Regions from separate parts of the Alteromonas sp. M12 genome, predicted to be linked through region 2. Evidence: predicted binding sites of a transcription regulator. Region 2 holds the regulator's gene; each other region holds the start of a gene.
The links. Region 2 encodes FliA, which starts transcription of late flagellar genes. Its sites were predicted from a motif close to CTAAAGNTNNNNNNNNNNNNGCCGATA; they were not measured.
Positions count from the first base shown of each region.

Region 1: the regulator FliA is predicted to act here: its motif matches at 7,375-7,401, upstream of flgM (flagellar biosynthesis anti-sigma factor FlgM).
Region 3: the regulator FliA is predicted to act here: its motif matches at 5,170-5,196, upstream of VUI23_RS13795 (flagellin).

Region 1 is NZ_CP144164.1:3,196,698-3,206,758, reverse strand. It holds gene VUI23_RS13915 (sodium:proton antiporter) at 1-728, shown strand, start outside; gene VUI23_RS13910 (biliverdin-producing heme oxygenase) at 795-1,406, shown strand; gene VUI23_RS13905 (ATP-binding protein) at 1,399-3,738, shown strand; gene VUI23_RS13900 (response regulator) at 3,833-4,282, shown strand; tRNA gene VUI23_RS13895 (tRNA-Arg) at 4,321-4,397, opposite strand; gene VUI23_RS13890 (flagellar assembly protein T N-terminal domain-containing protein) at 4,543-5,721, opposite strand; gene VUI23_RS13885 (LPP20 family lipoprotein) at 6,043-6,507, shown strand; gene flgN (flagellar export chaperone FlgN) at 6,533-6,958, opposite strand; gene flgM (flagellar biosynthesis anti-sigma factor FlgM) at 7,007-7,339, opposite strand; gene flgA (flagellar basal body P-ring formation chaperone FlgA) at 7,489-8,220, opposite strand; gene VUI23_RS13865 (chemotaxis protein CheV) at 8,390-9,316, shown strand; gene VUI23_RS13860 (protein-glutamate O-methyltransferase CheR) at 9,346-10,061, shown strand, end outside.
Region 2 is NZ_CP144164.1:1,391,509-1,401,569, reverse strand. It holds gene VUI23_RS05950 (chemotaxis response regulator protein-glutamate methylesterase) at 1-859, opposite strand, end outside; gene VUI23_RS05945 (chemotaxis protein CheA) at 892-3,108, opposite strand; gene VUI23_RS05940 (protein phosphatase CheZ) at 3,122-3,889, opposite strand; gene cheY (chemotaxis response regulator CheY) at 3,924-4,307, opposite strand; gene VUI23_RS05930 (RNA polymerase sigma factor FliA) at 4,346-5,077, opposite strand; gene VUI23_RS05925 (MinD/ParA family protein) at 5,074-5,940, opposite strand; gene flhF (flagellar biosynthesis protein FlhF) at 5,937-7,295, opposite strand; gene flhA (flagellar biosynthesis protein FlhA) at 7,350-9,446, opposite strand; gene VUI23_RS05910 (PEP-CTERM sorting domain-containing protein) at 9,743-10,061, opposite strand, start outside.
Region 3 is NZ_CP144164.1:3,179,652-3,189,712, reverse strand. It holds gene flgJ (flagellar assembly peptidoglycan hydrolase FlgJ) at 1-774, shown strand, start outside; gene flgK (flagellar hook-associated protein FlgK) at 799-2,895, shown strand; gene flgL (flagellar hook-associated protein FlgL) at 2,904-4,130, shown strand; gene VUI23_RS13800 (hypothetical protein) at 4,138-5,067, opposite strand; gene VUI23_RS13795 (flagellin) at 5,326-6,150, shown strand; gene VUI23_RS13790 (flagellin) at 6,515-7,357, shown strand; gene VUI23_RS13785 (flagellin) at 7,857-8,684, shown strand; gene VUI23_RS13780 (flagellin) at 9,546-10,061, shown strand, end outside.

The DNA.
Region 1 (10,061 bases), 1.8 Mb from region 2:
TTCTCGTGATCATTTCTACCGTTGTGGTGCAGAGTTTAACCGCCGTTCACGTGGCCCAATGGCTTGGCATTCGTGCCCCTAAACCAAATGGGTATTTGATCTTTGGAGGGGGTGAATTTTGTAGAATGTTTGCCAAAGAACTGATGGATAATGATGTAAATGTGTGTGTAGCCGATACAAACTGGGACTCTATTCGGTCCGCTAGAATGCTGAATATTCCCACTTACTTTGGTAATCCAATGTCTGAACATGCTTCACGGACCTTGGATTTCACCCTATTTGGCAGAGTGCTGGTCATGTCGCCTTACCGCCAATTAAATCCTATGGTGACCTTTCATTTCGAAGATGAAATGGGGAAAGGAACTGTATTAGGTTTAAGTAATAATGAGCAACAACAAAGACCTAGCCATCAAGTATCAGAATCCTATGCGAAAAAATTGGGATTATTCGCGGACGGAATTACCTATGGAAAGTTAGCAAGTTGGGTGGCCAAAGGTGCCAAAATCAAAACAACTCGGTTAACGGAAAGTTTTTCCATGGAAGATTATTTGCAAGAATACGAAGGTAATTTATTGCTTTTGTGCGCATTTGATAGTCACAATAAATTACGGATGATTACGAACAAAAAATCGTTAGAACCTAAAGCGGGGTGGCGAATAATGAGCTTAGTGATCCCCAAACAAATAGAATCAGAAACGGCTGTTAAATCTAAGGATGATAAGTCATAAAGATGGTGAGAAATTTATATATTACCTTGAAAAATTCCATCATTTTGCTAGTTACCTACTCATATAATGAATAACCGAATTAATAACCCAAGTATGGATATTGGTGTATTTGTAAAAACTGAAACAGCGGAACTTCATCGTTCAGTAGAAAGTGATTTGTCTAGGTTTCTATTTCATAGAAACCTGAGCTGCAATACCTATTTGCAAATTCTACAGGCATTTTATGCAAGTTATGTGGCAATGGAAAATGTGCTTCGTGACTACCCAGAGACTAACGAGTTAATCGCGGGCAGAAGCAAGTTGCAATGGTTACAAAATGATATTGAATATTTGTCGTCACAGTTGCAAACCATTCCCGCCATTGTTAATCAAAACATCGAAATTGTTGCCTCCAGCAGTGCTGAGGCGATGGGAATGTTATATGTCATGGAAGGAGCTACTTTGGGAGGAGCGCATATTGAACTGCGGTTGAATAAACATGATTGGCTTAGTGAATCTGCAGGTCTGTCATTTTTCAAAAGTTACGGTGATTTTCGTTTAGCAAAGTGGCGCGAGTTTAGCGAAGCGCTCAAAATGTTCCATCAACAAAATGTTTTGAGTGAGTTGGATATTCAAAAAGGTGCGCAAAAAGCGTTTCATTGTATCCAAAGCTGCTTAAGGGGAGCGCTTAATGAATGAGCAATTCGATGTAACCATAGATAATTGTCATAAAGAACCAATTCATATACCTGGCTCAATACAGCCTCATGGTTACCTGCTAGTGGTTCATCCTGAGACTTTTCGTGTGCATTACGTTAGTGAAAATATGGCAGAGTTGACAGCTATTCCGTTGACCGAATTGGTTTCAATACCACTAGATAAGTTGCTGGACAACGACTTTGTAGAGCTTCTAAAGAAACTGGAGTTCGAGCATGGATTCAGTGAGATCAATCCTCAACGTGTAAGCCTTCTTACTCAACAATCTAGCGCGCAAAAATTTAATGCGGTGATGAGCATTAATGAGCGGTTTCTAATTATTGAATTAGAACCTAAAATTAATGAGGATGCTGTCTCGTTTAATCCAGTAAAGAACTTGATTAATTTGTCACTCAATAACTTGATGGTAACCCACGATATTGAGAGTGTATTCGAGCATGCAGTCGATCAAATACGAGATATCACAGGTTTTGATAGAGTGATGCTGTATAAGTTTGATCAAGATTATAACGGTGAAGTGGTTGCAGAATCCAAAGTAGACTCGTTAAATTCATTTTTAAAACAACATTTCCCTGAATCTGACATCCCTAAACAGGCTAGAGAACTTTATATAAAAAATCCAATTCGTTTACTTGCAGATGTGGATGCGATTCAATCGCCGCTCTATCCTCAAGACCAACCTGTGGATCTTGGGCAAGTGGTGCTAAGAAGTGTTTCTCCGATACATTGTCAGTATCTTCGTAATATGGGCGTAAAGTCGTCGATGTCCATTAGCCTAATTGTTTCTGGCAAGTTATGGGGGCTAATCGCATGTCATCACTATTCACCTCACGTTGTTAATTTTGAAACCCGCGAAGTGGCGCTGTATTTTGGTTTAATGCTGTCATATATCATTTCCTTAAAAGTGCAGGCGGACGCCGAGCATCGAGATTCAGTCGTACGTTCGCTAAACGCCTCAATTACTGAAAAAATGGCGGAACATATTTTCTTTACGGACGGGTTGCGTGAAGAGTCAAAAAATTTAAAACGGATGATGAATTCAACCGGTGTAGCTTGGCGTTTAGAAGATAAAACCGAGTGTTTCGGGGTAACACCTCCTACTGAGCGTATTGAAGCACTTTATGAGTGGGCGACGTCTAATAAATTAATCAACGATACCATTTATTACACTAACACATTGAGTAAAGACTACCCCGAATTTGCAGATATCAGCGATATTGCCAGCGGTGTTTTTATTCTGTCAGTTTCCTCAGTCAGTAATCTATTTATTATTTGGTTTAGAAAAGAAGTAGAACAAACCAAAGATTGGGGAGGAAAACCAGAAAAAATGATTGAATTTCTTGATGACGGTAGTCACCGTCTGATGCCACGCAGTTCATTTAGGTTGTGGCGCGAGAATGTGAAAAATCAAGCGCTGGCATGGGAACCCATAGAGTTGTCTTGTGCGCTAAAATTTAGAAATACTGTGGTTAATTATGTGCTGTCTAAATCGGAACGTTTAGAGCAAATAAACGAAACCTTGGAACAGAAAGTGGCGGCGCGGACAGAGCAGCTCAGAATAGAAATTGCAAACAAAGAGCGAGCTCAACTCGAACTTGTGGAAGCACTCTCGAAATCTGAAGAATCTAACCGAGAACTAGAGCGTTTCGCTTTTGTTGCTTCCCATGACTTACAAGAACCTTTGCGAAAGATTCAATCATTTGGTGGACGAATTGAATATTCGGAGTCAACATTAAGTGATAAAGGCAAAGTTTATCTCGAAAAAATGATGAGTTCAGCGCAAAGAATGCAAACGTTGATAAAAGGTATTCTGAGCTTTTCGCGCATTCATCGTGCCAATGATGGATTCATTAATTTGAGTTTTGATCAGTTAATTCAAGACGTTATTCTTGATTTGGAAATGTTAATCGCGGAAAAAGACGTGATTATCAATACCGCTCACATTGGCGAAGTTTATGGTGACCAAAATCAATTACGTCGTGTGGTACAAAACATAATTCAAAACTCCATCAAATTTACTTCACAAGGAACACAGCCAAAAATTGATATTGATGTCACCCATAAAGATGAAAAATTTGTGACTATTGCGTTCAAAGATAATGGGGTAGGTTTCGATGGTATTCATATGCAAAAGATATTCGGTTTGTTTGAACGGCTTCATGGTAAGTCAGAGTATGAAGGCACAGGCTTGGGATTAGCTATCTGTAAAAAGATATTGAGCCGTCATGGCGGTAAAATTTGGGCAGATTCAGAACTTGGAAAAGGCGCTACATTTTTCATAACCGTGCCTCTTATTGACCCTAAAATTAACTAGTGTACGTTATCGTTATTAACAATCAGAACCTTGTGATATATTCGCGATTAAAAATAATAACAAAGACCTTTGTAAGGGAAAACAGGTTCCAGTCATGAATAATATAAGTTCAGTAGCGACAAAACTTAGAGCGGTCAGTTACATTTTAGTGGCGGAAGATGATTTGGATGATCAAGAGCTGATCCGTGACGCGCTAACTGAAAATAATCTGACATTGGATAAAATTAAGTTTGCGCAAGATGGCGAAGAGCTAATATCGGTGCTTAATAGCGCTGAAGTGCTGCCAAACTTGATACTGCTAGATTTAAATATGCCGCGTAAATCGGGGAGAGAAGCGCTGGCAGAAATTAAGCAAGATCCAAGACTCAAACATATACCGGTTATAATTTTCACAACGTCTGATTCTGAAATTGATATCAAAGAGTGTTATTTTCTGGGCAGTAACGCCTATTTAACCAAACCAAACAACTACTTTGATCTGGTCGCATTAATGAAAGACCTAATTAACTTCTGGTTTTGCCAAGCGCAAATGGTTATCGATTGACGTTAACAAACTCCCCCTTTATAAACATTCTAATCAAATGGCGTCCCCTAGAGGATTCGAACCTCTGGCCTACCCCTTAGGAGGGGGTCGCTCTATCCAGCTGAGCTAAGGGGACATGTTCCAACATCAGAGCGGGCAAGACTATACTAAATTTGGCAGTATTAAGACAAGTCTGGGTTTACTGGTTTTTAATGAGAAATCGAATAGCAATTTCGATGTGCTTAAAAGGACATCAATAATCTAATCGCAAGCCCCCTAATTTATTGTTTGGAAACAAAATCATTGGCTTGAATATTGGCCAGTAAAGTACCGTCTTTTGATACCGCAACCGCAGTCCCTGGCGAAACACTCACAACTCGCACTGGGGTAGGGTGTAGATTAAACTGAGTAAAGGTTTGGCCCTGAGGGTTGTGTTTCTGTTGCAGCTGAAATAGGGTGAATTCATCACCGTTTTGAATGCCTTGGTTGCTACCAATATTGAGGGTTAGTTGATCACCTCTTACTTGTATTATGCGTCCGTACGTAGGCGAACAAGCTAACTTTTCGTCAACGTTAATCGCAATATCCTGCATGATTGAGGAAATTGCCACACCGTAAGCACTTTGCCACAAGAGGCCGCTATTTATGTCGACACTCTGATGAGTATCGAAGTCCCATGGCGCGTTTGAAGAATATAATTTCTGCCACATCAAGGTACCAGTGTAACCGTCATAAAGGGTAACTTGATAACTGAAATTTCTTATTGGTGTAGGGTTATTCCAAAATTGCCATTTAGACTGGTTAACATTGTTTAAACTTAGATCTTTAACGGTGGCAGTTAGCACATATTGAGAGCTTGATTGTTTGGCTAGTGCCATTGCATCGTTGATCATTGAAAGCGGTTGTTGCGCATAGTAGAAAGGTAATATGGTTTGAATACTCGATTGCTGTGCGAAGTCTTCGAAGTTTTGTTGAAGTACTTCTGGCAACCTAGTACCTATTTCAAATAGATTGCCGGTAGTGGCTTGCTCTCGGTTGTCTATTGGGTGCCAAGTGGTAACTATACTTTTAGGGTATTCTGATGATTGACATGTGTTTTTTTGAGGGAAAATATCTGCCCGCAAGGAAACTGTGAGGTAGCCATCTCTAAAAACTTCATCTATTAATTCAATACTATTGACTTCGCCACTGGCGCGAATCGTTAAGTCATCATTTTGCAATACGCCGTTTGCCATTTTTTGCACACTGTGTACCGAAGCTCCGGCAAATAACAATACTTGCTTAATTGCTTCTTGGGTCGCATTTTGCCGCGCTAACTCAATATTGCCGTTTCTTATTGCCGCTTGACCACTGGACTCGAACCAAGCTGCCAACGACTGCGCTGAAAAGAGCGCTGCGCAAAAGGCACAGAACAAAGTGATTAACTTAACAGAAAAAATTTGGCAGTTTACGGGCTTCATTTCAAAAAATATCCAATTAACGCTTAAATTCAAAACAGCTTTAACGTGTGCATTTGCATGCGTAGCCACTTTTTACGTATTTAGTTACTATAGATAGTAAATCAGGTAATGCATCTTTTGTACCTGTTTTCAGATGGCGGTTAATCAGTAACCAATTTTCTTCTATCACAGTTGGTCTACATACTTGGGTCTCAATTTTTTTGTGATAAGGAACAAATATTGCAGTGAAAAATCTTGAAGACAGTTTGAAATGGTTTTGAATTATCAATTGAAGCCTAATGCAGCTTAACAATGCGCTGTAAAGATACTACTGAGAAAAATATGAAACTAATTTATACCTTTGTGATTGCGGGATGTCTAGCCGGATTAATCGGTTGTCAAAACATCATAGACAAACAAGTAGAGTGGGAAACCATCGAACCTGATTCTTATCCTGTTATTCGCTCTATCGGCTATGCGCCAATAGATGCTCAACGGGGAAGTAACCGTTCAGCGAAAGTACTAATGGCAGTGAAAGCATCGAAACTGGATGCTTACCGTGAACTAACTGAGCAGGTTTATGGACAAAAAATTGACGGTGAACAGTCTTTGGCTAATCTTGTGCTCACTGATACTCAACTAATGGCCAGTGTTCAAGGTGTGATCCGCGGTGCACGAGTAGTAAAAAGCTACCCCATTGGCAATGACTCTTATGCCACAGAGTTGGAGTTGGATTTTAGCCTAGTGCATGATTTATATCTGAGTACTGCCAAGCCGAAACAAGTGAAGAAAGTTCGTTATTATTAAACTCTATTCCTTTGAGAACGAACTTTTAAACGGTCACACTCTTGCCTGAAGAACCACCTTTAGGTTTGCCGCTTTTATCGTAAGTCATGGTTTCTTTAGCTCGGGATTCTAACAGCAAAGTGCGAAGATGTTGCAAGCGCAACTGACCTTGTTCTACCGCTTTTTGATTGATCTCGGTTCTGAATTTACATTGGGACAAAGATTGATTAATTTGATCAAATAAGTCTGTTACAGCTTGCTCTGATGTTGCTTCAGGTTGTTTCTCAACTTCCTGCTCAACGCTTTTGTCAGTGCTGGCAATCGATTCTAACAATTCCGATTTTTCATTGATAACGGAAGTGAGTGATTCAGCGTCTCGCGTACTGATTAAATGCAGCTCAGACTCAAGCAATAAAATAAGTGAATCAAGTTGTTGTTTCTGTTTTTGGAGGAGGGCAATTAGGTTTTTCATTTAGCTTTGCTTTTATTTTGAGAAGCTAAACCAATCTGGCATCAAATTCTAATCTTCAATGCCAAATACTTGAGCTTCGAGTTTGCTAATTTTTTGCGCCAATACTTCAGGGTTAACGCGATATTCTCCATTCTGTATGGCTTTTTTCAATTTGTCGACCTTTTCCTGATTGACAGGTGTATCACTAGATTTCTTTTGAACCTGGCTAAGCTGCTGAGCAGATTGCGTGAGTGATACTGAATCTTGACGTGGCGCTTCTGCAGACTTAGATTGCTGAGCAGCAGATTGCGCAGTCGCTTGACTCTGAGATTGCTGTTGATTCAGCCTCTGATTCTCAAGTTGTGGCTTTTGATTTCCACTATTTATATTGTTAATTGCCATAATGACCTCGAATACCTAATTTGCCTCACTTATCTTATCGGCCGGAACTTAAAGACCTTTAGCTAAATGTAGAAAAAATTAAATATTATTTAGATAAGCTCAAATCTGCGCTAACCAGATGTAATAACCCATAGTTTACGCTAATTATATTAAATCTGCACCACTACTTGATGGGTATTCACCACCTGTGCATGCACCACTCTATTCGACTTGCTGTTTTTCACCGCAATCGTATCGCCAAGGTTACCATCCTGTTGGGCTATACCTTTGGTTTTAATGCTTACCCCACCAGTATCAGCGGTAATCAGAATACTGTCTCCTTTACATACAAAACAAAGTTGGCCGGGGACTACGGGTTGGCCAGGTCGACTTCTTTTTTTCATTCGAGCGCCTACCACAGTGCTGATATCGGCAAAGGTACTCGTTCTTATTAGGTTTTTATCAAGCATCACAACTTTAACATCATTCTCATTTAAAACAGTGCCAGGACTGACCGAGGTGGTGAGCACGACTACGGGTTGCACGCGAGTGGCTTTTACCATCATATATAAATACCAATTCGTTTGTTCACAACTGGTTCTCACCGTTATGTTACTTTGCGCTAGCGCTTCTTTACTAGCCGATATGGTAAATGGAGTAGGGCAATCAGGAATGACTATCCTTTCGTCTAATGGCATCGCTTTTACTAGCAAGTTATCATCACTTGCTGCAGCTATATGCCTCAGCTGCGTATTAACGTAATTTTCTACTGCTTGACTAAGTTGTTGGTGAGCAGGGTTAGTGTCGCTGGACGCCGCAGCGAAACCACTGTTGAGAGTTAAACAGGCGCTGAAGAAAACACTTAATAACTTACCAGTTGTACGAATTAACGATATTTTCATGTTCAGGTGCCGCCGTTTTGTCTATGCTTATTAAATCGTTAAGCAAACAAAGATAAACGTCAAAATTCAGTCACAAATACGATTTTTGGCGCTAAAATTAGTTAAACTTGGTTTTCTAATAGGGACAACGCAACAATTGTGCCTACTTTAAATTTAATTGGGGTGGTATATGTCGGGAGTTCTTGACTCAGTTAATCAACGCACACAACTTGTTGGTCAAAACCGACTTGAATTGCTGCTATTTAGATTGAATGGCAGACAGCGATTTGGCATCAATGTATTTAAAGTGCGTGAAGTATTGCAGTGCCCCCAGTTAACCTCAATACCTAAGCAAAATAAGTTAATTCGAGGTGTTGCTCATATTCGTGGCCAAACGATCTCAGTAATTGACTTGAGTATGGCAACCGGCGGCAGAAAAATAGAAGACGTTCGCAACGCATTTATTATAATTGCTGAGTACAACCGTTCAGTGCAGGGTTTTTTAGTCGGCTCAGTTGAACGTATCATCAATACCAATTGGGATGCAATTATGCCTCCTCCTCAAGGTACCGGGAAAGCAAGTTATTTGACTGCAGTGACGGAAGTTGATGATGAGTTGATTGAAATTCTTGATGTGGAAAAGATTCTAAATGAAATCTCACCATTAAAAACTGAAGTCAGTGAAGATTTAGCAGCGGATTTAAATATGTCAGAATCTCCTGCAAATGATAAAATTATCTTTATCGCTGATGATTCATCAGTGGCAAGAAGCCAAGTTAAAAAAGCACTTGCTGCGTTGGGATTAAACATTGAAGTGGCTAAAAATGGACTTGAAGCGCTTAATCGTTTAAAAGAAATTGCCGCAGAAACTGGCGACGTCACCGATAAAGTTGGTGTGTTGGTGTCTGACATAGAAATGCCGGAAATGGATGGCTATACACTTACTGCAGAGATCAAAAACACACCGGAGCTAAGCAAACTCAAAGTAGTATTGCATACTTCTTTAAGCGGTGTATTTAATCAAGCAATGGTACAAAAAGTTGGAGCAGACGACTTTATTGCTAAATTTCACCCAGATGAGCTAGCGTCAGCTGTGCAAAAATGGTTTAACAAATAAAGCTCTACTTTACCTACGGAAATTAATGTTTGAAATTAGATCAATTAGCGCCGCACGAATTCTTAGAGTTTACGCATTTTTTAGAGCGTCAGTGCGGTATTGTACTAAATGAGAAAAAAAGCTATTTAGTTTATAGTCGCCTAGGACCCTTGGTTCGCCAAGAAAACTTGGCAAGTATTTCTGAGTTACTGAAGATCGCGTATAGCGGCCATTCCCCCAAGATGCGGGAAAAAGTCGTTGATGCTATGACTACTAATGAAACCTTGTGGTTCCGTGACAAATACCCCTTCGAAATTCTATCTAATAGATTGTTATCTGAGCTTTCTAAAGCAAAGCGTAAAGTGAGAATTTGGAGCGCAGCTTGTTCGTCCGGGCAAGAACCATTTTCCATTGCAATGTGTATTCAAGAATATAAAAGAGCTAATTCTAGAGCCTTCCCGTTAGGCGTGGAGATTGTTGCTACCGATATCTCAACTGATATGCTTCAGCGGGCTAAAACCGGCAAGTTTGATAGTATTTCGATTAGCAGAGGTTTGTCGGAGGAACGTAAAGAGCGTTTTTTTAAAGCGGTCGATAACAACCACATGCAATTGGATAAAGAAATCGTCTCTATGGTGAATTTTAAACCTCAGAACTTACTAAATAGTTATTCTGGGCTAGGCCGATTTGACGTGGTTTTTTGTCGAAATGTGCTGATTTATTTTTCTGTAAACAATAAGCGGAAAATACTGCAACAAATTGCCGC
Region 2 (10,061 bases):
TTTCTACGATATTAACGGTGGCATTGCGACTTGAACCTTCAATTAACATTTGCTTCCCGCCGGGAGCTAAATACGCACAACCTTTGACTAAACGTTCTCCATGAGTCGCTTCTTTGACGGTAATTTTACAATTGTGATTTAATCTATCAGCAAAGGCTTTAGTGAAACTACCGGGCATATGTTGTACAAGAATAATCGGATGTGGAAATGTTTCAGGCAGTTCAGTAAGTATCTTCTGTAAAGCCACTGGTCCCCCAGTAGAAGTACCAATTGCTAATAGTTCGTAACGTTTACCTGATGAACGGCGAATAGTTGAAAATGACTCTTTAACATCAGTTTGCGATGCCGCCGGTGCAACGACAACACTTGAACTTCGCATAAATATTTGGGTTTTTGCCGTGGTTCCGGGAGAATTAAAGGCTGTTTTCGAGGCTGTTGAATAACGTCTTGCCACTAGTCCACGCTTTGCAGCAAGAGTCCGTACCCTATTTTGCAGCAATTCAACAGACTCTTTGCTATTTCTGGCAATGTCTTCAAACTTTTTAGGTAAAAAGTCCAAGGCTCCAGCATCTAACGCGTCTAAGGTTGCTTTCGCGCCATCAGATGTCAACGACGAAAACATTAGAATCGGTAAAGGCTGAATTTGCATGATTCGCTTGACCGCGGTAATGCCATCCATTACTGGCATTTCAACGTCCATAGTGACAACGTCAGGTTTTAGCTCAGTCACCATTTTAATGGCTTCTTCACCGTTTCGAGCAATACCAATGACTTCCAACAGACGATCTTGATTTAGGATATCTTTTACGCGTCGGCAAAAAAAACTTGAGTCGTCAACTACTAATACCCTGTATGCCATCGCGAAAAAGCGTCCTCTTATGAATTTGGTTATTATTTCTTTTTAGCGTATCGCTTTAATAAGCTTGGAATATCAAGAATTAAGGCAATCCCGCCATCACTTGTAATTGTAGCGCCAGCCATGCCAGGGGTACCTTGTAGAAGCGCATCTAGGGGCTTAATAACCACTTCTTCTTGCCCTATTAAGCCATCAACAACAAAGCCGACTTGCTGGGTGCCTATTTGCACGACGACCACATGTCCTTGATTTTTATCCACCGTTCCAGGTTCTTTTCGCAACCAGTCTCGAAGATAAAAAAGCGGAATGGCTTTAGAACGAACAATCATAGTCAATTGACTATCAACCGTATTGGTTTTGCTCAAGTCCATATTAATAATTTCGTTTACCGCACCTAAAGGTAGTGCAAACGTTTGCTCTCCAACAATAATCATTAATGTCGGCAGGATAGCTAACGTCAGTGGTACTTTGATTTCTAAGCGTGTGCCTTTACTCAATTCGGAATTGATATTAACCGTGCCATTAAGCTGGTTAATCTTGGTTTTCACCACATCCATGCCAACACCACGTCCAGAAATATCAGATATCTCTGTTTTAGTGGAAAATCCTGGAGCAAAAATGAGATTGAATGCTTCTTCATCCGACATTCGAGCCGCCGCGTCAGCGTCTAACACACCTCGGCTTATGGCAATATCTTTTAACTTATCGGGATCCATGCCTTTACCATCATCTTCAATGGTAAGCAGTATGTGATCCCCTTCCTGAGACGCAGCGAGCTTTACAGTGCCTAGTGACGGTTTACCTGCAGCCAAGCGTTCATCTGGCATTTCGATTCCATGATCGACTGAGTTTCGAACCAAATGAACCAAGGGATCTGCCAAAGCTTCGACTAAATTCTTATCTAAATCTGTTTCTTCGCCCTCAAGGACCAAAGAAATTTCTTTTTTGAGACTACGTGCCAGATCTCGCACTACTCTGGGAAAGCGACCAAAGACTTTCTTAATAGGTTGCATGCGCGTTTTCATCACCGCGCCTTGCAAGTCACCTGTCACAACATCAAGATTCGCAATCGCTTTGGTCATGCTTTCATCATTGATATTAACACCTAAACTTAACAGTCTGTTCCTAACCAATACCAGTTCACCAACCATATTCATGATCTGATCTAGGCGCTTGGTATCGACTCTTACTGTTGTTTCACCCTGGGCACTGGCTACTGGTTTTTTGTCATCTTTTTTGACGATAGCCTTGGCAGCTGCTGGCGAATTTTCTGGTTTTACAGCCACTTCTGCTTTGGCTGCAGGAGGTGGTGGCTGTATTGATGACGGTTTTGGCGCTGGTGTAGGTGAAGGCGCTGCTGTAGGTGAAGGCGCGGCTGTTGGCGTCGGCGTCGGCGCTGGTGTAGGTGTTGGCGCTGAAGCTTGCGCTTTTACAGCAGGTCCTTTCCCTTCACCATGCAATTGATCTAACAATGCTTCAAACTCATCATCTGTAATATCTTCAGAATCAGAGGTCTCTTCTGGTGAGGCACTCACCGGTTCTGGCGTCGGCTCTAGAGCTGGCTGGACTGCTTCAAATTTATCGTTTGAGAAGCCACCTTCACCGTGAAGTTGATCAAGTAAGGCTTCAAATTCATCGTCAGTAATATCTTCATCACTGGCACCAGTGATTAAGTCGGCGGGGGGAGTAACTTCTGCAGGCGTTGACTTAGCTGTACCATGCAGTTCATCCAATAGAGCTTCAAATTCGTCTTCAGTGATGTCTTCCATGTCGTCGTTCGACTCTGCACTAGAGTCGGTCTCGACTATCTCTTGAGGCGCTTCAAAGGCCGCAGGGGGTTCTACACTTGACTCATCTTTTGATTCAGGTTTACTCAATCGATGTAACGTTTCTATGAGTTCAGGGGCGGCAGCTTCAAGTGGCACGCGTTTTTTGACATCTTCGAACATCTGCACAACCACATCTGTGGCTTGTAAAATAACATCCATTAACTCTGGCGTCAGAGTGCGTTGTCCATTACGCATGGTATCGAAGACATTCTCAGCACCATGGCAAATATCGACTAATTCTGTAAGTGATAAGAATCCAGCGCCACCTTTAACTGTGTGGTAACCGCGGAATATCGCATTCAACAAATCAGAATCTTCTGGATTGTTTTCAAGATCAACAAGCTGCTCTTGCAGTTGCTCTAATAATTCACCTGCCTCAACTAGAAAGTCTTGTAGAATATCCTCGTCAACTTCAAAAGACATGAATAAGTTCCTCTTAAAACCCTAAGCTAGATAATAAATCATCTACATCGTCCTGATTGGACACCACATCATCGCGTATTTCAGCATCAATGATTGGACCTTCAGCTTTCACTGTATCGGACTCAGCTTTAGATTTATGAGCATTTTCATCTGCTTTTGAAATTAACGAACTTGTTTCAGAAGCACCAAAAACAGTCAACATATGCACTAAACTGTCTTCAACTTCTTTCACCAATTCGATAACTCTGCGAATAACTTGGCCAGTGATATCTTGATACCCCTGTGCCATCAATATATCTGTTAAGAATGCAGTTAATTGTTCGGTGTCTTTAGATGACTGTTCTAATAATCCATCTAAGTCCGAGCAAAGAGATTTAAATTCGCCAAGTTGTAACTGCCTAGTCATCAACTTTTTCCACTCGGGGAGCAAATTATTAATACCTGTATGCAGCTTTTCAGCAATAGGCATGCTTGCTTCCACGGCATCCATCGTTGTGTTAGCCGCTTTCTCGGTCGTTTCTATAACATAGTTCAGGCGACTTTGCGCATCAGGTATTTCTTCATTGGCTAAATTCGAAATGCGATCATCAAGTTGAAAACTATTCAGAGAGTCATGGAGCTGGCGGGTTAATTTGCCCACCTCTGCAAATAATTCAACAGAATTGGTTAAAGAGGCTTCTTCGAGCAATTCGCTAGCAGCTTGGTTATCTCCGCTTTCCAGCAATTCAACTAATTTTTTAGCGTCATCAAGAGACATTGGAGCTTTATTAGAGCCGGTCATTTAGACACTCCTAATTTTCAACACAGGTTAAATCTTAACCCAGTCTCTCAAAAATCTTGTCTAGCTTCTCTTTAAGCGTAGCCGCCGTAAAAGGCTTAACAACATAACCGTTCACTCCAGCCTGAGCTGCCGCCACAATTTGTTCTTTTTTCGCTTCAGCCGTTACCATTAAAACTGGTAAATGCTTTAAACTATCATCTGCACGAATGGCTCTAAGCAAGTCAATTCCTTGCATGCCTGGCATATTCCAGTCTGTTACTACAAAATCAAAATCACCTTGTTGCAACATAGGTAACGCAGTGCTGCCATCATCGGCTTCTTGAACGCTTGTGTAACCTAAGTCTTTAAGTAAATTTTTGATGATGCGTCTCATCGTTGAAAAGTCATCAACAACGAGGATTTTCATATTTTTATCCAAAACTGCCTCCAATGAGGATTAAATCAAATGGTGTTTTATTATTCTTCGTTAACTCGCCAAGATTGCATTTTGCTTTTCAATTTTAACATTGCTTGGCTGTGAATTTGGCTGACTCTGGACTCGCTAACTTCGAGTACCTCGCCAATTTCTCTGAGATTCAACTCCTCATCATAATACAATGACAGTACGATTGCTTCTCGTTCCGGCAAAGTAGTAATAGCATGTGCTAATGCTTTTTGAAATGAACCTTGTAGTAAATCCTGAAAAGGCGTGTCACTACCTTTATTTTGCTCAGTGGTAATCACATCTTCGGTAATACCTAAATCTTCAATACCGATAATTTTTCCAGCGTTGACTTCATTCAACATCTGATGGTATTCGGGTAGGCTTACTTCTAACTTTTCCGCGATATCTATATCTCTAGCATCTCTGCCCGTTTCACGTTCTACTTGATTAATTGCTTGGGTAATTGCTCTCCCATTTTTATGCACAGATCTGGGTGTCCAGTCGCCTTTGCGGATTTCATCAAGCATGGCTCCGCGGATACGGATACCTGCAAAAGTTTCGAAACTTGCGCCTTTTGAGCCATCGAAGTTTTTTGCGGCCTCGAGCAATCCAATCATTCCAGATTGAATTAGATCATCCACTAATACACTGGCAGGTAATCTGGCTAATAAATGATGGGCAATTCGCTTAACCAAGGAAGCATGTCTTTCTACAAGTTGAGCCAAATCGGCTTGTTGTTGATAAGCTGCTGCCTTTCTAATCACCTTTGTCCACCTACCACTTTTTCGGCGACAAGTTGTTCTAAGAAAAACTCTAAGTGTCCACCAGGTTGGTTGGGAATTGGCCAATGCATTGCTTTTTCTGCAAGGCCTTTAATAGCGATAGAAGCTGGCGATCCTGGAAATGCATCTACAATTGCTTTTTGTTTTCGAACTGACTTACGAATATTCTCATCGTAAGGAACCGTTGCTACTAGCTCTAAAGCAACATCTAAGAAACGGTTAGTCACTTTAGATAACTTTGCAAATAACTCTTGTCCTTCGCGCATGTTACGTACCATGTTGGCAACGATCTTAAAGCGAAACACGCCGTGTTCTCTGTTCAGTAGTTTGATCAACGCGTATGCATCAGTTAAAGAGGTGGGTTCATCACAGACAACCATCATTATATCTTGTGATGCTCTGGAAAAACTGAGCACCATATCTGATATGCCCGCAGCAGTGTCTACAATAAGCACATCTATATTGGTACGCAACTCACTAAACGCGCGAATTAGTCCTGCATGTTCAGTGGGGCTGAGTTCGGTCATTGATTGTGTTCCGGAGGTTGCCGGTGCAATCAATACCCCATGAGGGCCCACAACTAAAACTTCATCCAGCGTACATTCACCAGATAAAACATGGGATAAGTTTTTTTCTACTCGCAAGCCTAACATGACGTCGACGTTTGCCAACCCTAAGTCGGCATCTAACACCATGACGCGCTTGCCCATTTTAGCCATCGAGATAGCCGTGTTTAAGGTAATGTTCGTTTTACCGACCCCACCTTTACCACCGGTTACCGCAATCACTTTAATTAATCGAGATTGATTCATTCGTCTTAAGCTACTCGCTTGGTCGTCAATCATATTGCTAATGCCGATTTGTTTAGTTCTGGCTTAGCAGTATGAATCAAACCATATTTTTTATAAAGCTTAGCCGCTGCAGAGATTAAAAACTTTGCGTCTGCAACTTTAATATCTTCAGGGACTCGTTGTCCATCCGTCAAATAACTAACGGCTAACTTATGTTCAATTGCCACACTTAACGCTTCTCCGAGACTATAACTCTCATCGAGCTTGGTTAAAATACATCCCTGCAAATCAATATTGCTAAATGCACTCAAAGTATGCTGCAGCACTTTGTATTGTGCATTGGCTTGAATCACAACATACTTCTTGATATTAGCACATGAATGCTGATTTAAGGTATCTAACTGCTTGATTAGTCGAGAATCTCTTTGACCAAAACCTGCAGTATCTATTAAAACCAATCGCTTGTTACGCAGTTGGAAGAGTATATCTGACAATTCTTCCGCATTTTGCGCTTTTTTTACGTTACAGCCAATAATTTTTCCATAAGTCGCCAATTGTTCAAACGCCGCTATACGATAGGAATCAATTGTTACCATCGCGATTTGGTCAGCGCCATACTTTTGCGCTGCTCTGGCCGCCAATTTGGCTATGGTTGTGGTTTTTCCTGTCCCTGTGGGACCAACTAATGCAACAACACCTTTGTCGGCCAGAATAGCATTGCCAGTGGTTTGGATACGATTAGACAATAGTTTAAGTAAAAATAACCAAGCCTGCCTTTCATCTGCGTTTTCGGGAGTATAAGAGACTATGTCATCGGCAATGTGACTACTAATGCCCATTTCAATCAGTCTTGAGGTTAAATACCCGTGCATAGGATGCGCACTTTGACGTTGTTGTTTTAGCAAACCAGAAACTTGAAATTGAAGTACATTGCGCAGCGAATTTAACTCATTTTTTATTTCACTAATGGCAGAATTCGAAACGTCTTCAGCCTGTGCCGTTTTTACCTCATGACTATTAGCTTCATTTTGTGACGTTGGCACGGCTGCGGCGGCTTGTTTTTCGAGTAACTCACGTAGGCTATCTGGCCCCGAGTCGCCAATAATTTCACTCAGACTCGGCACTTTTTGTTGTGCTGCTCGCAGGCTTTGTGGTTGATTAAAGTTTGCTGTAGTAGCTTGTCGTCCAGGATGCGCAGTTGCAGTTGGCTGTTTATTAATACCAGAATGCTTAATTCGTTGATTAGGTTCCGTAACAGCTTCAGGTTTTGCTTGATCGTACGCAGCAACAATTTCGATTCCTTCCGAAGTCTTCTTGTTGGACATAATGACCGCATCACCGCCAAGTTCTTTTTTTACTTGGTTAAGCGCATCGCGCATGTCTTTTCCGATAAAACGTCTAATTTTCACATTGCCCCCCAAAGAAGCATCTGGTCTAGTTTATATAAATTAGTCTGCGCCATTTTATTGACCCACAGCACTTACAATTCGAATTTGTTTGTCACTTGGAATTTCTTGATAAGATAAAACGTGCAAGCCCATCACTGAATGTTTGAAGAATTTTGATAACACAGGTCTGAGCATGCCTGATGTTAATAATACGGCTGGCTCACCTTCTAATTCTCTTTGTTGCGAAGCTTCAGACAACGAGTTTTGTAATTTTTCAGCTAAGCCAGGTTCAATACCGGCGCCGTCTTCTCCACCAGCTTGTAAAGATTGATGGAGCATTTGTTCCAAGTCAGGTGCTAGGGTAATAACCGGCAACTCTTGTTCGTTGTTATTAATCTCCTGCACGATTAAACGTTTTAACGATATTCTAACGGCAGATACCAACACATCAGGATCTTGAGTTTTAGGACCATATTCACATAACGTTTGCACAATACTGCGCATATCTCGAATAGGAACGCCTTCATATAGCAAGGTTTGCAATACTTTTACCACTGTACTTAACGGCAAGACTTCCGGTACCAAACCTTCAACCAACTTAGGACTGTTTTTAGCTAACATATCGAGGAGTTGTTGAACCTCTTCATGTCCAAGTAGCTGATACGCATTATTAGTTAGTAACTGGCTAAGGTGTGTAGCAACCACTGTTGCCGCATCTACTACTGTGTACCCTAAAGTTTGTGCGTGTTCACGTTGTTGAGGGCGGATCCAAACGGCTTCTAAACCAAAGGCTGGGTCTCGTGTTGCCTTGCCCTCTAGTTTTCCGAAAACCTGCCCTGGATTAATCGCTAATTCATCGTCATGACTAATCTCGGCATCCCCAACCGTAACTCCTAGCATAGAAATGGTATAGCTATTGGGGTTTAGATCTAAGTTGTCACGGATATGCACAGGTGGAATTAAAAATCCCAACTCTTGAGACAATTTTTTACGAACGCCTTTAATCCGGGTGAGAAGCTCACCACCTTGAGTTTTATCAACTAAAGGAATTAAGCGATAACCCACTTCTAAACCTATGGTGTCGACATGCTGCACATCATCCCAACCAAGCTCTTTAATCTCTTGCGGCTGGCTTTGTTCCGGCGTATTTTCCAATACTTGCGGTTCAGCAGCCTGCTTCTTGGCGTTCCAGAAATTGTAGTAAGCAACTGCCGCTACAAATGCACTAAAACCAAGAAATGCTATGTGTGGCATACCTGGCACTATACCCATCACGAATAAAATCGCGGAGGTAACATAAAGCGCTTTTTGGTTACCTAGTTGGCGTCTCATTTCCTGACCCATTTCTTGAGAGTCATTTTCGCGGGTAACAATAATCGCCGTAGCCACGGAAAGTAATAACGAAGGTATTTGCGCAACTAAACCATCACCAATGGTTAAAATAGTATATATTTCAATGGCTTCGCCAAAGGCTAAGTCATGTTGAATAATACCAATGAATAAACCACCAACAATGTTGATAAGCATAATGAACAAACCAGCAACGGCGTCACCTTTAACAAATTTAGAAGCACCGTCCATTGAGCCGTAAAAATCGGCTTCACTGGTAATTTCCGAACGTCTTTTTCTGGCTTCATCTTGATCAATATAACCGGCGTTCAAATCGGCATCTATCGCCATCTGTTTACCGGGCATCGCGTCCAAGGTAAAACGAGCACTTACTTCTGAAATACGTCCTGCACCAGCAGTTACCACTTTAAAATTGATAATCAGTAGGATAGCAAACACCACTATACCCACAGCGTAATTACCACCAATAACCACTTCACCAAATGCCTGTATTACTTTACCAGCAGAATCTCCACCTTCATGCCCTTCCAACAAGACAATTCGCGTGGAAGCAACATTTAAGGCAAGGCGTAATACAGTGGCAACTAACAGTACTAAAGGAAAAATACCAAAATCAACAGGCTTATTGGTAAACACAGATACCAAAATTACCATCAGAGATAAGGCGATATTGAAACTAAAAAGTATATCTAGGAGAAATGCCGGCATCGGCAGAATAACCATGCCCATTATGGCTAGCACTACGATTGGAGCGCCGACCCCATTCATAAAGCTTTTTACCTGATTTTTGTCTACCCGATTGAGGTAACCTGCAAGTTCCATAAACAAATTTTTGACGGTTATTAATATAATATGTGGAATTGCAACAAGCGCGCCAAAACTAAAATGACTGTAAATTGACGTTCTTTGCTAGAAAATGAGTTTACGAAATTAAAGCCACTCTACTCCGCTCTATCACGCATAGTGAATAAGCCTGAGGACAAATTAAACTGCTCCGCAATAAAATAATGGAAATCAACAAAAAAGCAGAAATAGGACAAATCGGTATACAGGTGAATATATTAACAGACATAAAAAAACCTGGCTGAAGCCAGGTTTTTTAAAACGAGAGAATAAATTTACTTAGCAGCCACTTTTCTGCGTACTAGTAAACCTAAACCAGCAAGCATAAGTACTAACGCTGAAGGCTCTGGAACGTATGTTACGGCGCCAAGTGTTGTATAGCCTAGCGCATCTAAGAATACTTCTTCAACATCCCCATTTATGTCATAAACAATCTCATCAATTGTAACTAAACCTTCATAATTACCGATATCTAACGTCAAAACGTAATCTGGCATGTCGCCAAACAAGTTAAAAACTTCAATCATGAAGTCTAGACCAGCAGTGGGATCAAAAGGATTGATTCCAGCAACAATGGGCTGATCAAACTGAACA
Region 3 (10,061 bases), 1.8 Mb from region 2:
AGCCCGTTCAATTCTCAACAAGTTAAATTTTACCGAGATATGCACGATCAACAATTGGCTGTTGATTTATCGTCAAGAGGCGGAGTGGGGATTGCGGATTTGATCGTTCAACAACTCAGCCCTGGCGAAAACGGATTCATGCCGGCCAGTGCGGTTCGTGAAAATGCCAATTTGCATAATATGGTTCGTCAAGCAAGTATGGAGTACTCAAGCACTCAGAACGACAGTGCTGCTGTACAACCAAGCCAAAATGCGACTAAACAAAGCGCCTTCGCTTCTCCGTCTGAATTTATGCAAACATTGTTGCCCCATGCGCAAGAAATAGCACAAAAAATAGGTATTGATCCTAAGGCTTTATTAGCTCAAGCAGCCGTTGAGACAGGCTGGGGACAATATATGATCCATACCGGAAGTGGTCAAAATACACATAATTTATTTGGCATCAAAGCTGATAATCGCTGGCAAGGAGAGACAACCGCAATCAACACTGTTGAGTTTGAACAAGGTGTGGCTAAGCAACAAAAAGCGCAGTTTAGAACCTATGATTCTTTTGCCGATGGCTTAAATGATTATGTGTCTTTTGTGGCCGATAATCCAAGATATCAACAAGCGTTGGAAAACGTTAAAGATCCTCAAGCCTATTTTAGTGCTTTGCAATCCGCTGGTTATGCTACTGATCCTCAATACGCGAACAAAATTCTGTCGGTATTAAACAGTGATACGTTCAAATCAGCGTTGTCCACATTAGCGTTTGGAAAGCAAAATGCTGAATAACGGATTTCAGTGGGAGTCACACAGATGATCAGAGCTGCCGATCTATACACGATAGCAACCAGTGGTGTGCGCGCCAGTAATCAGCTGCTTGCCACTACCAGTAACAACATAGCGAACGTTAACTCCGAGGGCTATGTTAGAGAGCGCACAACCTTTGAAAGCCAATTAGTGGGCGGAGTTGGTCGTGGCACCACCGAACGTGTTTTAGACACCTTTGCACAAAATCAACTGCGCCGAGATACGACACAAGTTGGCGAATTCGAAACCTATTTCCAGCGCTCTAGTGTGTTAGATAATATCTTTGCTAGCGAAGCAAATAGCATATCAAGCAGCATGAGTCGATTTTTCAGTTCATTGCAAACAGCGACTGATGAGCCCACAAACATGGCGGCTCGACAGCTCGTTTTAGGTGAAGCAAATGCCTTAGTCGGCCAAGTGAGTACTTTGTCTAAGTTTATGGACGATAAAGAAAAAGAACTTAACTTAGAATTAGATGCAACAATCAACCAAGCGAATAAACTGATTGAGACCATTGCCGAGCTTAATGCGAATATTCGGATTGCAGAGGGCAACAATATATTTGACGAGCCTGGCGTGCTGAAAAATCAGCGCGATAATGCGATTTTGGAATTGGCTGAGATAATGTCGATTGAAACCCGCGACAATGGCAATGATGACGGTTCATTAATGGTGAATCTCACATCTGGAGAATCACTGGTTTTGGAAGACGGATCGTTTAATCTGTTTCAGCTAAGTGGTGATCCAGATCCCGATTATCGAAACCTGTATTTAGCCAGCACCGGTAAACCAACCACATTGAGATTACCTGAGCAAAATTTAGGTGGCCAAATGGGCGGATTATTCCGCTATCGAGATGAGGTTTTGGCGGAAGGCCAGCGAGAACTTGGACAAATATCCATTGCATTGACCAGTGCTGTAAATCAACAAAATCGTCTGGGAATGGATTTTGACCAGCAACTTGGTGGTAATATCTTTTCGAACCCTGAATTTCAGGGATTAAATTATTCTGCCAATTCTGATTTGTCGTTAACAATGAACGGTAGAGTGGCTGAAGATGGCGCGAATAAAATCACCGCGGCTGATTATTTAGTTGAAATTACCGGGACTTCACCAGGTACACCCGATACCGTTGATATAAGCGTGACCTTAGTCAACCCCGATGGTTCCTACGTCACCGATGTTGATGGCAACACACTTACGCAGTCTTACTCAGGTTTAGAAGCACAAGCCGATACATTTACCGAAGTGCTCGGTGGTCTTGAGTTGGAATTTCCCAATGGAGATAGTTACGCTGTGGGAGATCGGTATTTATTTCAGCCAACCAAAAGCACAGCGCAAGCAATAGATGTGGTGATGACCCGACCCGAAGACATCGCGTTAGCTTCGCCATTTCGAGTCGATAGTAATTTGGATAATTTGGGGGATGCTCGATTAACCGCATCTACTGTTACCAATACCTTTGTCGATACTACATTGACCGATGCTAGAGCCTCCACCTTCGATGGTAGTGGCGGATTTGTCGCAGGTAGTCCAGCAAGTATTGTGTTTAATAGTGAATCTGAATTTGAAATTTTTGACGAAGCCAATAATTCATTGTTAGTGGTGTCAGGGGTTACTGACTACAATAATTTAATGCAACAAGCCGCAAGTGATGGCAGTTGGCCATTCTCAGCTTTAGCGGATTTTCCCGGCTATGACTTTAGTTTACAAGGCACACCAGTTGCTGGGGATCAGTTTACAATTAGTTATAACACCGATGGTGTAGATGATAACCGTAATGGCTTAGAGTTGGCTGGTTTGCAAGACCAAGATATCATGCAACAAAACAACAACGGTGGCAGTAATTTGGTTACTTTCCATGAATCTTACGCCAATATTGTAAGTGCTATCGGTGCAAAGACTGCCTCTGCAAATATTTCGTTGCAAGCGGCTGAAGCCATGCAAACTCAATCCAGTGATTGGTTTCAATCGGTATCTGGGGTGAATTTAGATGAGGAAGCAGCAAACTTGATTCGTTTTCAACAAACTTATGCGGCGGCAGCAAGAATTTTAACTACCGCAAACGAATTGTTTGACACCATTTATAGTGCTACAAGGTAAATTGTACTATGGCCAGAATATCCACTAATCAGTTGTATGACAGAAGCATTAACACTATTACGCAGAATCAGGGGGCCTTGTCTGATGTGCAGCAACAATTGTCTTCAGGGAAAAAACTATTACGACCTTCTGATGATCCAGTTGGCGCCGCTCAAGTTGTTCGATTAACCGAAGACCTGGACAAAATCACCCAATTCAAACGAAATAATGATTTGCTGACCAATTCATTGCAGCAGGAAGAAGTTGTCCTAAGGAATATTAATACTGCTTTGGATAAAGCAAGGCAATTAATGGTTCAATCAGGCAATGGAGTTTACGACGAATCTGATTTACAAGCGATTGGAATTGAAATTGGTGCGATTCGAGACGAAGTATTTAGTTTGATGAATACCCAAAATTCCAATGGTGAATTTATTTTCGCCGGTTATCAATCTCAAACCGAAGCGTTTACTTATAATCCTTCAGCGGTCGGTGAAAAGTATACGTTTTCTGGGGATGATGGAGTGAAAAAAATCCAAGTCTCTGACGCGCTGAGTATTCAGTCTAATAGCTCTGGAAAATCTGTTTTTGAAAATGTACAAGCAAGGCTTAATTTTAGTGTCACCGGAGACGTTGGTATATCGTCAATTTCCTCTGTTATTACTGAGCAAGCTGCTTTCGATAAATTTCATAAAAATAATTACGATGCTGTGACCCCAGCGAACAACCAGTTTCAAGCGACTATACTAGCGGGCAATCAACTGCAAATTGATAACTTGGGTAGCGGCGATACAATTGCCACGGTTAATTTTATTTCTGGGGAACCCCTAGTGTTTAATGGCATTGAATTTAATGTTGAAGGAAGTGTCGGTAATACCTTTGACTTTGAATTAGATAAGCCAGAAAAGAAAAATATAGCCGAAACATTAAACAACTTTTATCTGGCGCTGAATAATGGCGATTTGACTGATAAAGGACTTAATGAAGCCATAGCCGATGCACTGGTGGGTATTGATAATGGTTCAAAGGCGTTAGCTAATGCAACTTCATCCTTAGGTGGCCGCATGAATGTTGCCGAGTCGGTTTATGAATCGAATTTGGATCTTGAAATCGCCAATAAAACAGCCCGTGCGAATATCGAAGATGTGGATTATGCAGAGGCCGTTTCTGAATTGAGTAAACAAGAAACCGCATTGCAAGCAGCTCAAGCAACTTTTTCGCGCGTAACTGGACTAACGTTATTTGACTATATTTAATTTTAGATCAAAGGTTTAGCTGCGCTAAATAGATGTGACTTTGATTGTCGATATGACTTGAATAATAGCTAACGTATATTTTTTCATTATAGCGCACCATGCCCGCATAACTGCAGTCGCCACCTGAGGGTAGAACAACCTTTAGGATCAACTTTTTAGTTTCAATGTTCATTTGCCAAAGCGCAGTTTTAAATTTTCCATTCAACCAAGCCCTACCACAAATCAATATATTTTCCGGACCATGTGAAATGATAACAGGCGCACCAATATATTGTTGCAAATCAAACCACTGCCAACGGTTATAGGGAGGTTTTGAAAAGCCACATTGCGCAGTAAACGAGTCAGCATCTCTGCGAACCACGGCATAAGCCTCGCCATTTTGCATAAAACACAAATCACTTTCATTTGGATAACCAAGTCCGTGACTGGCTAGACTAAGCACATTAGGTTTTACACAATCAAAGGTGCGTAATGGATTACCTTTATAAAGGTTCAGTTGTTGTTGAGCACGTTTGTAAGCAAATCCATAGGCTTGTTCTCCTTGCCAGCGTATTCGCCAAACCCACCAATTTTTTTCAGCAAACCAATGTTGACTCGACCAACTTAATCCATCTTGAGAAAACCAACACAACGAACGACTATGCCGCCACTTGCCAGTTTCATCATAACAACGAGCGTAGGCAGTCATCAGTAATTTGCCATCGGGCATGACCGTTAACTTAGGATCTCGCAAATCACAATTTGCCATTTTAAGGGTGGTGCTGTTAATTTTTTTACCAAATAGGTCGCAAGTAACGATGCGTATGTCACCATCTTGGCTCATGTGATCTGACGCTTCTCTAAAACTAACAAATAGTTTGTCAGCAAACTCACAAAGATCGGTAAAAGCGCTGTGTTTAGATGTTTTCCAAATCGAATTAGTCCAATTAATCATCATTTTTAAAATTTATTTTTATCTAAAAAGCTATTGAATCTCAATTAATTACAATTTGCAAAGCGGAAATTTTTTGCCGTTTTTATAAAAAACGGCAAAATTTAGTTAAAGGGATTTTTTAACCCGTCGATACCCTATCTGAGAGAGCCAGTAACACCGATCTAGTTTTGACTAAGATTGATGTTCTTGAATGTGTTTTTTAACCACCGATTTTTATCGGTTGCCAGCGAAACGCTGGACTGAGAGTGTAGGAGATATCCCATGGGATTATACGTTAACACCAACGTTTCGTCTTTGAATGCGCAACGTCAATTATTTGATTCATCTAACCGTTTAGGCACGTCTTTTGAGCGTTTGTCTTCTGGTTTCCGTATAAACCGTGCAGCGGATGATGCTGCTGGTTTGCAAATTACCGACCGTTTAACCACCCAGGTTCAAGGTCTTAACCAAGCTGTAAGAAATGCCAATGATGCGATTTCTTTAGCACAAACTGCTGAGGGCGCGTTAGGAGAAGTTACAAACTCACTTCAACGTATCCGTACTCTTGCAGTCCAATCACAAAATGGTATTAATACCTCCGCTGACCGTTTAGCACTACAAAAAGAAGTTTCAGCACTTAAAACTGAAATTTCACGTATTGCTCAAACTTCACAGTTTGCCGGTGTCGACATCCTTGATGGGGCATTTTCAGCTGCATTCCTAGTGGGTGCAAACGGTGGTCAAACTATTTCTGTTAATTTGTCTAGAACTAGTGGTTTTGGGGCTTCTGGCCTAGGTATCGCTGCTACGTCAGTTGCGAGTATTGAATCTGCATCTGCAGCGTTAACAGAGATTACTGCTGCAATTTCAACTGTAGGAGCTGTACGTGCCGATTTAGGTGCTCTGCAAAACCGTTTCCAATCAACTATCAGAAACTTAAGTAATATATCTGAAAATGTTGCTGGAGCTCGTTCACGTATTCGTGATACAGATTTTGCTACAGAAACTGCTGAATTGACACGTAATCAGATTATCCAACAGGCAAGTTTAACTGTTTTGTCTCAGGCTAATCAGCGTCCACAATCAGCGCTTCAGCTTCTAGGTTAATAGAATACGATTGGGAAATTAAAGCCAGGGGGTAGTGATTCTGCTTTTAATGGCCCATAACGTAGAGAGTGCGCTCTTTCCCTCCTAACGTGAGAGCGCTTCGCCGACTAATTTAGTCGGCTTTTTTCTCAACCTAACTAATTGATATTAATAGGGATAATAATTTAGCTTAAATTTATGCTAAAGGATTTTTCGATCCTGTTCGATAAAGATTCCAAGAGCGATGTACAAAATAAAAAAATAATAAGTACACGCCTAAATAAGTGACGTAATAAAACTAATAATAGCGCACTTAGAATCACCGCAAAAACCACTAATAATAATAATAGGTTTGGCGGATTGCTTAAATCGTTAGGAGAAAAAAATGTCTTTATACGTCAACACAAATGTGTCGTCGTTGAATGCGAGTCGTCAGCTATTCACGTCGAACAATAATTTAAGTACAGCGTTTGAACGCTTATCTTCAGGTTTGCGCATAAACAATGCGAAAGATGATGCCGCCGGTCTGCAAATCTCCAATCGACTTACCACGCAAATTCTGGGCCTTAATATGGCTGTAAGAAATGCAAATGATGGTATTTCGCTTGCGCAAACTGCAGAAGGTGCATTGGCCGAAACTACATCTGCATTGCAACGCATACGTGTATTAGCGGTGCAATCTCAAAATGGTATTAATGGATCGGCAGATCGATTAGCACTACAAAAAGAAGTAGATGCTTTAAAACAAGAAATAAGTCGAATTGCCGCAACTTCGCAATTCGGTGGCGTTAATATTCTTGGTGGTGCCTATTCGTCCGCCTTTTTGGTGGGTGCTAATCCAGGTCAAACTATCAGTGTCAATATCTCTAGAGCAGGTGGATACGGGACTTCCGGCTTATTCGGTTCTCAGAGTATTGAAGCAAATTTAATATCTGTTGCTACTGAGGCCGATGCGTCTCGTGCTATGACTGCTGTATTAGGTGCAATTTCTATTATCGATGCTAAACGCGCTGATTTAGGTGCGATTCAAAATAGATTTCAATCAACTATCAGAAACTTAAGCAACATTTCAGAAAATGTTTCAGCGGCGAGATCTCGTATCCGCGATACAGACTTTGCGGCTGAAACCGCTGAACTAACCCGCTGGCAGATAATTCAACAGGCCAGTATTACAGTGTTGGGACAAGCGAATCAACGTCCTCAAGCTGCATTGCAACTGTTGCAATAATATAAGTAGAGAAAAATCATGAAATATGATGCTGAGCAAGCAAAAGGGGCAGGCTGCAACATTGAAGATTGATTGAACAAAAGAAAACGGTCGGATTGCAAATTGTGGGGGCAGGCTGCAACCGACCGAAGAAGGAACGTTTTACTAGAACAATTAGATAACTCACGCTATGCAAAGGCGCGGGCGAATTCTCACTCCATAATAAAGCCTTAGGCTTTTTTAATGGGCAGTCGACTGGGCAGAAAAGAAGCCAGGAGGTAGTGAGGGGTATTGAGGTATAGGCCATCAATCCCGCCCGTCGACTTGAGCTTTCGCTCATGCTTTTTGTACAGCTTCGTCAAACGTAATTGTTTGGCAAAACTGTCAGCCATGGTAATGACTGACAATATGGATTTAGCATTATGTGTGCCAAATTTATATTTAGCTGAGTTGTCTACACTTATTCTATTATAAAACTTTTGATAAACAGTAAGTTAGTTAAAGTTTAGGAGTGTGGATAATGACATTGTTTGTGAATACAAATATTTCATCAATTAATGCCAAGCGGCAATTAATTACCACCAATAATGAGTTAAGTACCGCTTTTGAACGTTTATCGTCTGGCTTTAGAATTAATGGCGCTAAAGATGATGCAGCCGGTCTGCAAATATCTAATCGACTAACCACACAAATTTTAGGCTTGGATATGGCTGTCAGAAATGCAAATGATGGCATTTCCTTAGCCCAGACTGCAGAAGGAGCGTTAGCAGAAAGCACGGTAGCGCTTCAACGTATAAGAGTTTTAGCCGTACAATCTCAAAATGGGATTAATAATTCAGCGGATCGCTTAGCCCTGCAAAAAGAAGTGTCGGCATTAAAAACTGAAATAAGCCGTATTGCCAGCTACAGTCAGTTCGGCGGAGTAAACTTACTCGATGGATTTTATTCTTCAAAATTTCTAGTCGGGGCCAATGCTGGTCAAACGATTAGTGTCAATATATCCCGAGAGGGTGGATATGGTATTTCGGGTTTATTTGCCGGATTTAATCTTTCGGTTGCAACAGAAGCTCAAGCTTCAGCGGCGTTAACCAGAGTAAGCGAGGCTATATCTATAATTGATGCTAAACGTGCCGATTTAGGGGCGATTCAAAATCGCTTTCAATCCACTATTCGTAATTTAAGTAATATATCTGAGAACGTATCAGCGGCAAGATCGCGTATTCAAGATACAGATTTTGCCACAGAAACGGCAAGTCTTACCCGCGCACAAATTTTACAGCAAGCCAATTTAACTGTTTTGTCCCAGGCTAATCAACGGCCTCAGGCTGCATTACAGTTGCTCGGGTAATATAGAGATAATCAAATTTCTGAGGGTAGGAAATGAGAGGCCAACCCAGAGGCACATTGGAAATGTGTCTAGATAGGCCAGGGATGGCGGTGGTGTCGGCACCACCTAAATAAAAAGCCGACTAACAGGACTGAGAGTGTAGAAGTTTGGTTGAGAGGCCAGTATTCATTCTCTAACCCTGCCAGCCGGACAGAAACAGTATTTGCTCGTACTCCTAACGTGAGCAAGTTGGCCAGGTCATTTGATCTGGCCTTTTTTTATTCTTATGCCAAAAAAATGGCTTTTCTATTTTGTCTCACGTTTATACTTGCATAACTTAGCAATCGCTGTGCCAAAACTCGCTCAAGTCTAAAAGTGAAATATTCAAAGTAACAAACACATTTAAATTACAACAAAGTAATATTGCTCAGTTGGCGGTCACCTACGTTAACCAAATCGCATTTAACTTTGCTTCCTTGAGGTGACTCTGACTCAATGCGCAATATTTAGTTCAAACCAATTAAATGGGCGTTGAAAAATAAACATTGGGCTTCCTACATAAAACCAGCCTAAACACCTTTTTATCTCCTGCTATTCACTTATCTTTTTAAAATAAATATTCATTATTTTTCATCTTTATATAAAAGTTGTTATTTTTCAATTATTTACATTTAACGAAAAAATAATAAAAAAACTAAAGATCTTCAAGTAGCGGTCGATAACATTAGTTGAGGGGAATTCTTTTTAAAGAATTTTATGTTGAGAATCGGTAGAGGTGCTGATTCTTAAACAAAGAGAGGAGGCTTACAAGATTTATTTCTTGGAAGTCAAAATTGAGGCGAATTACCTTATCAGTTAATAGGTAGTTCTCAGGAGGTAAATATGGGTTTATATGTAAACACCAATGTGTCGTCTTTGAATGCGCAGCGACAGTTGTTTGATTCAGGACAGGCACTTAGCACATCATTTGAAAGATTGTCGTCAGGCTTTCGTATCAACCGAGCAGCAGATGATGCGGCCGGTTTACAAATCTCAGATCGTCTTACTACTCAGGTACAAGGTCTAAACCAAGCGGTACGTAATGCAAACGATGCTATTTCACTAGCACAAACAGCTGAAGGTGCATTAGGTGAGGTTACATCATCATTGCAACGTATTCGTACCCTGGCGGTACAATCTCAAAACGGGATTAATACATCTGCTGACCGTTTAGCACTGCAAAAAGAAGTTTCTGCATTGAAAACGGAAATCTCACGTATCTCAACCGATTCACAATTCGCCGGTGTTGATATTTTGAAGGGATCTTTCTCGGCAGCTTTCTTAGTTGGAGCAAATGGCGGACAAACCATATCCGTGAACTTATCTCGCTCTGGCGGTTACGGTTCTTCTGGTTTGAAT